2 regions of the Kitasatospora sp. NPDC057518 genome follow, and region 1 is predicted to be linked to the other one. Evidence: riboswitches for the same ligand, from Rfam matches in the RefSeq annotation. Region 1 holds a riboswitch; the other holds the start of a gene.
The links. Region 1 has a riboswitch for S-adenosylmethionine ahead of thrC (threonine synthase). Riboswitches for the same ligand answer to the same signal wherever they lie in the genome.
Positions count from the first base shown of each region.

Region 1 (3,398 bases):
ACGGCGGTCATCCCGGAATCGGAGACGGCGTCCAGGGTCTTCAGCCCGTCGCCGGTGTTGATCGCGACGGTCTCCTTGGCCGGGTCCAGCTGCCCGGTCTCGACCAGCTTCTTCAGCACGCCGACGGTCACCCCGCCCGCGGTCTCGGCGAAGATCCCCTCGGTCCGCGCCAGCAGCCGGATCGCCGCCACGACCTCGGCGTCCGTGACGTCCTCCACCGCGCCACCGGTACGGCGGGCGATGTCCAGCACGTACGGGCCGTCGGCCGGGTTGCCGATCGCCAGCGACTTGGCGATGGTGTCCGGCTTCACCGGCTTGATCACGTCCCGGCCGGCCTTGAACGCGGCCGACACCGGCGAGCAGCCCTCCGCCTGGGCGCCGAAGACCTTGTACGGCCGGTCCTCGACCAGGCCGAGCCTGATCAGCTCCTGGAGCCCCTTGTCGATCTTCGTCAGCTGCGAGCCCGAGGCGATCGGGATCACGATCTGCTCCGGCAGCCGCCAGCCGAGCTGCTCGCAGATCTCGTACGCCAGCGTCTTGGAGCCCTCGCCGTAGTACGGCCGCAGGTTCACGTTGACGAAGCCCCAGCCCTCGCCGGCCGGGTCGCCGATCAGCTCCGAGCAGAAGCGGTTCACGTCGTCGTAGTTGCCCTCGATGCCGACCAGCTCGCCGCCGTACACCCCGGCCATGACGACCTTGCCCTGCTCCAGGTCGTGCGGGATGAACACGCAGGACCGGAACCCGGCCCGGGCCGCCGCCGCACCCACCGCGCCGGCCAGGTTGCCGGTGGAGGAGCAGGACAGCGTGGTGTAGCCGAACGCCCGGGCCGCCTCGATCGCACACGCGACCACCCGGTCCTTGAACGAGTGCGTCGGGTTCCCGGAGTCGTCCTTGATGTGCAGCTGGGCGGTGAAACCGAGCTCCCGGCCCAGGTTGTCCGCCTTCACCAGCGGGGTCCACCCCGGGTTCAGGTTCGGCTTGGACGCCACGTCGGCCGGCACCGGCAGCAGCGGCGCGTACCGCCAGATGGAGGCCGGACCGGCCTCGATCCGCTTGCGCAACTCCTCGGCGCCCTCGCTGCCGAACTCGTAGGCGATCTCCAGCGGGCCGAAGCACTCCAGGCACGCGAAGCTGGGGCCGAGCGGGAAGCGGGTGCCGCACTCGCGACAGGACAGCGCGGCGGCCGGGCCGAGGTCGACGGAAACGGGTGCGGCAGTGTCGATAGCCATGATGGCGAGGCCTCTCTCCTCATCTTCCCCGTGGCGCGGTCGCGACACGGGACGGAATTGGCACCTGTCCCGCCGGGGCCTGTCGACAGACAGCCGCGCGAGAAGGTTGCCGGGACGTCAACGGGCCGTTCCCTCAGTCCCTCTGGATGAGCTTGTGAAATTGTGGTGGTGCTCAACGGAGACCCCGGCGTGCAAAGGTCCGACCGCTGTACGAAGACTGTATCCGAAGGCGTCAAACCTGAACGGGACCGTCCGCCAAGCGAGATGACCCGTCCCACCGACCTCGCCGAGGAGATCTCCGTGCCCGCCGAACCGACTCCCGCGCTCCTCCCGCAGGCGGCGTCCTGGCTGCGCCGCCGCTCCTGGAGCGCGGCCGACCGGCCGGTCCGCACCCTGCTCGACGCCAAGGAGCGCACCGGTCGCACGGTCAGCGTGGTCCTCCCCGCCCTGGACGAGGAGGCCACCGTCGGCGACATCGTCCGCACCATCCGCCGCGAGCTGATGGAACGCCTCCCGCTCGTCGACGAACTCGTCGTCGTCGACTCCGGCTCCACCGACGCCACCGCCGCCGTCGCCGCCGAGGCCGGCGCCCGGGTCGAGCACCGCGACGCCGTCCTGCCCCGGCTGCCCGCCGTCCCCGGCAAGGGCGAGGTGCTCTGGCGCTCGCTGCTGGTCACCCACGGCGACATCGTCTGCTTCGTCGACGCCGACCTGCGCGAGTTCGACCCGGCCTTCGTCTCCGGCATCATCGGCCCGCTGCTCACCGACGAGTCCATCCAGCTGGTCAAGGCCATGTACGACCGCCCGCTGGAGTCGGAGGGCGCCGTCCTGCCCGCCGGCGGCGGGCGGGTCACCGAACTCGTCGCCCGCCCCCTGCTCAACCTCCACTGGCCGGAACTCGCCGGTTTCGTCCAGCCGCTCGGCGGCGAGTACGCGGCCCGCCGCTCACTGCTCGAACGGCTGCCCTTCCCCACCGGCTACGGCGTCGAACTCGGGCTGCTGGTCGACGCCCTGGAGCTGGCCGGCCTGGACGCCCTCGCCCAGGTGGACGTCGGTGTCCGGCACCACCGCCACCAGGACGGCCAGGCCCTCGGCCGGATGGCCGCCACCATCTACCGGACCGCCCTGGAACGCCTCGACCGCACCCACCGCCTCAAGGCCTCCGCCGACCTCGTCCACCCCCACCTCACCCAGTTCACCCGCGACCCGGAAACCCGCGCCTTCACCGCCCACACCCACCCGGTGACCGCCCTCGAACGGCCCCCGATCCACACCCTCCCCGAGTACGCCGCCCGCCACTAGACCCTCTCTTCGACGGGCCGCACGGGTTTGCCACGCCGACCCCACGGCAACATGCCAACCATGGGCGATCTCACGACCAACCGTTCGAGCGTGACCGGCACCGCCCCCGTCCTGGTGGCGTCCAACCGGGGACCGGTGTCCTTCAGCACCGCCGACGACGGCACGCTGACCCTGCGCCGCGGCGGCGGCGGCCTGGTCTCCGGCCTCTCCGCCATCGACGACCCGAACGCCGTCTGGGTCTGCGCCGCCCTCGACGACTCCGACCGCAGGGCCGCCGCCGAGGCACCCCACGGCCGCCTCGACCTGGCCGGCCACGAGGTCGGCGGCCAGGCCGTACGGATGCTGGACATCGACCCGCTGACCTTCGCCCGCGCCTACAACGGCGTCGCCAACTCCACCCTCTGGTTCGTCCACCACCTGCTCTACGCGACCCCCACCGCGCCCTCCTTCGACGCCGCCTTCCGCACCGAGTGGGCCGCCTACCGGGCCTACAACGAGGCCTTCGCCGAAGCCCTCGCCGCCGAGGCCGCCCCGAACGCCGCCGTCCTCGTCCAGGACTACCACCTCTCCCTGGTCCCGGCCCTGCTCCGCGAAGCCCGCCCCGACCTGCGGATCGGCCACTTCTCGCACACCCCCTGGGCCCCGCCCGAGTACTACCGGATGCTGCCCGACGACGTCGCCCGGGCCGTCCTCACCGGCATCCTCGGCGCCGACCGGGCCGGCTTCCTGACCCAGCGCTGGGCCCGCGCCTTCGCCGCCTGCTGCGAGGACCTCCTCGGCGCGACCGTCGACCACGACGCGCTCACCGTCACCGTCGACGGCCGCACCACGCGCCTCGGCGTCCACGCCCTCGGCGCCGACGCCGAC
Region 1 covers NZ_JBHVEU010000366.1:2,557-5,954, reverse strand. Annotated here, with positions in the region: gene thrC (threonine synthase) at 1-1,229, opposite strand, end outside; SAM riboswitch class I at 1,246-1,382, opposite strand; gene ACFU7Z_RS29665 (glucosyl-3-phosphoglycerate synthase) at 1,494-2,531, shown strand; gene ACFU7Z_RS29660 (trehalose-6-phosphate synthase) at 2,592-3,398, shown strand, end outside.

Region 2 (3,398 bases), on a different contig from region 1:
GTCCCTCGGAGTGTCCGGTGCGTGCGGTATGCCCGCTTGGGGGGCGACGGGGTGTCCGTACGGGGGGTGAGCAGCGGCGTGTCCCTTTTCTGATGGTTCCTCGGAGGAGCCTGGACCCCGTTGCCCGGCGCGCCGGTGCACGGTCGGAGTAGCCGGGGGAGGTAGGGGGGAGGGCGTCCGGGTGAGCCGTACGGGTGGACCGGGCGGGGTCGGGTGACGGGCCGTCCTCCAGGCGGGTGAGTCCGGGGCGCGGCGGCTTGAGGAGGAACGTGCGCGAGGGGGACTCGGCGGAGGGTGATCGGGAGTAGCATCCGGATCAGGCGAACGTGGTCCGGATCACACTTGAGGGAGCAGGGCCCATGGCGTACACGACCGATGAGACGCTCACCGTCCTCGTCTACAGCGACGACCGCAACACCCGCGAGCAGGTGCTGACGGCGCTCGGCCGCCGCCCTGCCGAGGACCTTCCGGAACTGTCCTACCTGGAGTGCGCGACCACCCCCGCGGTGCTCAAGGCACTGGAGAAGGGGGGAGTGGACCTCTGCGTGCTGGACGGCGAGGCCGTTCCGGCCGGCGGGCTGGGCCTCGGGCGCCAGCTCAAGGACGAGATCTACGGCTGCCCGCCGGTCCTGGTGCTGATCGGCCGGCCGCAGGACTCCTGGCTGGCCGCCTGGAGCCGGGCCGACGCCGCGATCTCCCGTCCGGTGGAGCCGGTGGCGCTGGCCGGGGCGGTCGCCACCCTGCTGCGGGACCGGCTGGCGAAGCGGACTCCGGCAGTCCGCTGAAATCCGCGCCAGGAGTAGGAAAGACAGGGGTAGAAGCGGGCGCTCCGCTCGATAGGCTGGCTCCATCCGTACGGACGTCCCCGGAGCGGGGAACCGACAACAGCTGGAGTCAGCCATGGTGAACGTGAACCCTGCGAACGGCGGTAGCGACCCCGCGCAGGTGGTCCGCACCTGGCCGGACCTCCTGGCGGCACTGTTGCAGGGGGAGGACCTCGACCGCTCGTCCACCGCGTGGGCGATGGACCGGATCATGAGCGGCGAGGCGTCCCCCGTCCAGGTGGCCGGGTTCATGATCGCGCTGCGGGCCAAGGGCGAGTCGGTCGAGGAGATCGCCGGCCTGGTCGACGCGATGTACGCGCACGCCGAGCCGCTGGAGATCCCCGGCCCGGCGGTGGACATCGTCGGCACCGGCGGGGACCGGGCGAAGACCGTCAACATCTCCACCATGTCGGCGATCGTCGCGGCGGCCGCCGGCGCCAAGGTGGTCAAGCACGGCAACCGGTCGGCCTCCTCGACCAGCGGCTCCTCGGACGTGCTGGAGAAGCTCGGGGTGGCGCTGGACCTCTCCCCCCGGCGGGTCGCCGAGGTGGCCGAGGAGGTCGGGCTGACCTTCTGCTTCGCGGCGAAGTTCCACCCCTCGATGCGGCACGCCGCCACCGCGCGGCGCGACCTCGGGGTGCCGACCGCCTTCAACATCCTCGGTCCGCTGACCAACCCGGCCAAGGTCACCGCGCACGCCATCGGCTGCTTCGACACCCGGCTGTCCGGGCTGATCGCCGGGGTGCTGGCCCGGCGGGGCGCCACCGCGCTGGTCTTCCGCGGCGACGACGGGCTGGACGAGCTGACCATCACCACCACCTCGCAGGTCTGGCTGGTGCGCGACGGGGTCGTCACCGAGTCCACCTTCGACCCGCGGGACGTGGGCATCGAGCTGGTCGGCATCGAGGCGCTGCGCGGGGCGGACGCCTCGTACAACGCCGAGGTCGCGCGGCGGCTGCTGGCCGGCGAGCACGGGCCGGTGCGGGACGCCGTCCTGCTGAACACGGCGGCGGCGCTGGTCGCGCTGGAGCTGGGCGACGCGCCGCTCACCGAGCAGCTGGCGGCCGGCATGGAGCGGGCCGCGAAGGCGATCGACTCCGGGGCCGCGCAGGACCTGCTGCGGCGCTGGTCGGAGGCCACCAGCCGGGCCTGAGGCGGAAGTTGGGGAGCCCGTGCCGGTACGTCGGCGCGGGCTCCCGTGCTGTCCGGATGCTGGATGCCCGTTTGACCACCCGGTGGACCCGGCCTAGAGTCTTCGCCAGGTCATGAGTGACAGCGCCAAGCCCCAGCTGGCTGTCCGGCAACCCTCCGTCCGTGGCGGGGTGCCCTGGGTGAGGACCGGGTCGTCACGGCAAGCCGTCCGTGCGACAAGCGCGGACGCCCGACGACTAGCACTCCCGGGGTCCCTTGCCCCAGAAGGAGTGCATCCCCATGTCTCTGGCCACCGAAATCCGCACCCCGCTCGCCGTCCTCGGCGCCGACGTCCAGGTCCCGCTCGCCAGCGGTGAGAAGGTCGGCTACGCGGCGCTCGACTACGCGGCGAGCTCGCCGGCGCTCCAGCGGGTGTGGGACGACGTCGCCGCCTACGCGCCGTACTACGGCAGCGTCCACCGCGGGGCCGGGTACCTCTCCCAGCTGTCCACCGACCTGTTCGAGCAGAGCCGCCGCACCGTCGGCGAGTTCCTCGACCTGCGCGAGGGCGACCAGGTGGTCTTCACCCGGGCCACCACCGACTCGCTCAACCTGCTGGCCTCCGCCGTCCCGGCCGGCACCCGGGTGTTCGCCTTCGAGACCGAGCACCACGCCTCGCTGCTGCCCTGGGCGCACGCCGGACTGGACGTCACCTACCTGCGGGCGCCGCGCTCGCGGGCCGAGGCGGTGGCCGCGCTGGACGCCGCGCTCGCCGAGGCGCCCGAGGGCCCCAAGCTGCTCTGCGTCACCGGCGCCTCCAACGTGACCGGCGAGCTGTGGCCGGTCGCCGAGCTGACCGCGACCGCGCACCGGCACGGCGCCCGGGTGGTGCTGGACGCCGCCCAGCTGGCGCCGCACCACCGGGTCTCGGTGCGCGAGCTGGACGTCGACTGGATCGCCTTCTCCGGCCACAAGATCTACGCGCCGTTCGGCGCCGGGGTGCTGGCCGGCCGGGCGGACTGGCTGGACGCGGCCGAGCCGTACCTGGCCGGCGGCGGGGCGACCCGGACGGTGGCCCGGGAGGCCGACGGCTCGGTGGCCGTGCAGTGGCACACCGGCCCGGCCCGGCACGAGGCCGGCTCGCCGAACGTCATCGGCGCCTACGCGATCGCCTCGGCCTGCCGGGCGCTGACCGAGGCCGGCTTCGACGGGCTGGAGGCCCGCGAGCAGCAGCTGATCGCCCGGCTGACGGCCGGGCTGGCCGAGATCCCGCAGGTCAAGGTGCTGAACCTGTTCGGCGAGGGCTCCGCCCGGGTGGGCGTGCTGTCCTTCGTCGTCCGGGACTGGAACAGCTCGCACTTCTCCGCCGCGCTGTCCGCCGAGTACGGCATCGGGGTGCGCGACGGCCTGTTCTGCGCCCACCCGCTGGTGCGCACGCTGCTG
Region 2 covers NZ_JBHVEU010000032.1:17,040-20,437, reverse strand. Annotated here, with positions in the region: gene ACFU7Z_RS05535 (hypothetical protein) at 360-785, shown strand; gene trpD (anthranilate phosphoribosyltransferase) at 901-1,977, shown strand; SAM riboswitch class IV at 2,086-2,204, shown strand; gene ACFU7Z_RS05525 (aminotransferase class V-fold PLP-dependent enzyme) at 2,256-3,398, shown strand, end outside.
Region 2: linked by a shared signal. The riboswitch ahead of ACFU7Z_RS05525 (aminotransferase class V-fold PLP-dependent enzyme) and the one ahead of thrC (threonine synthase) in region 1 are both predicted to bind S-adenosylmethionine.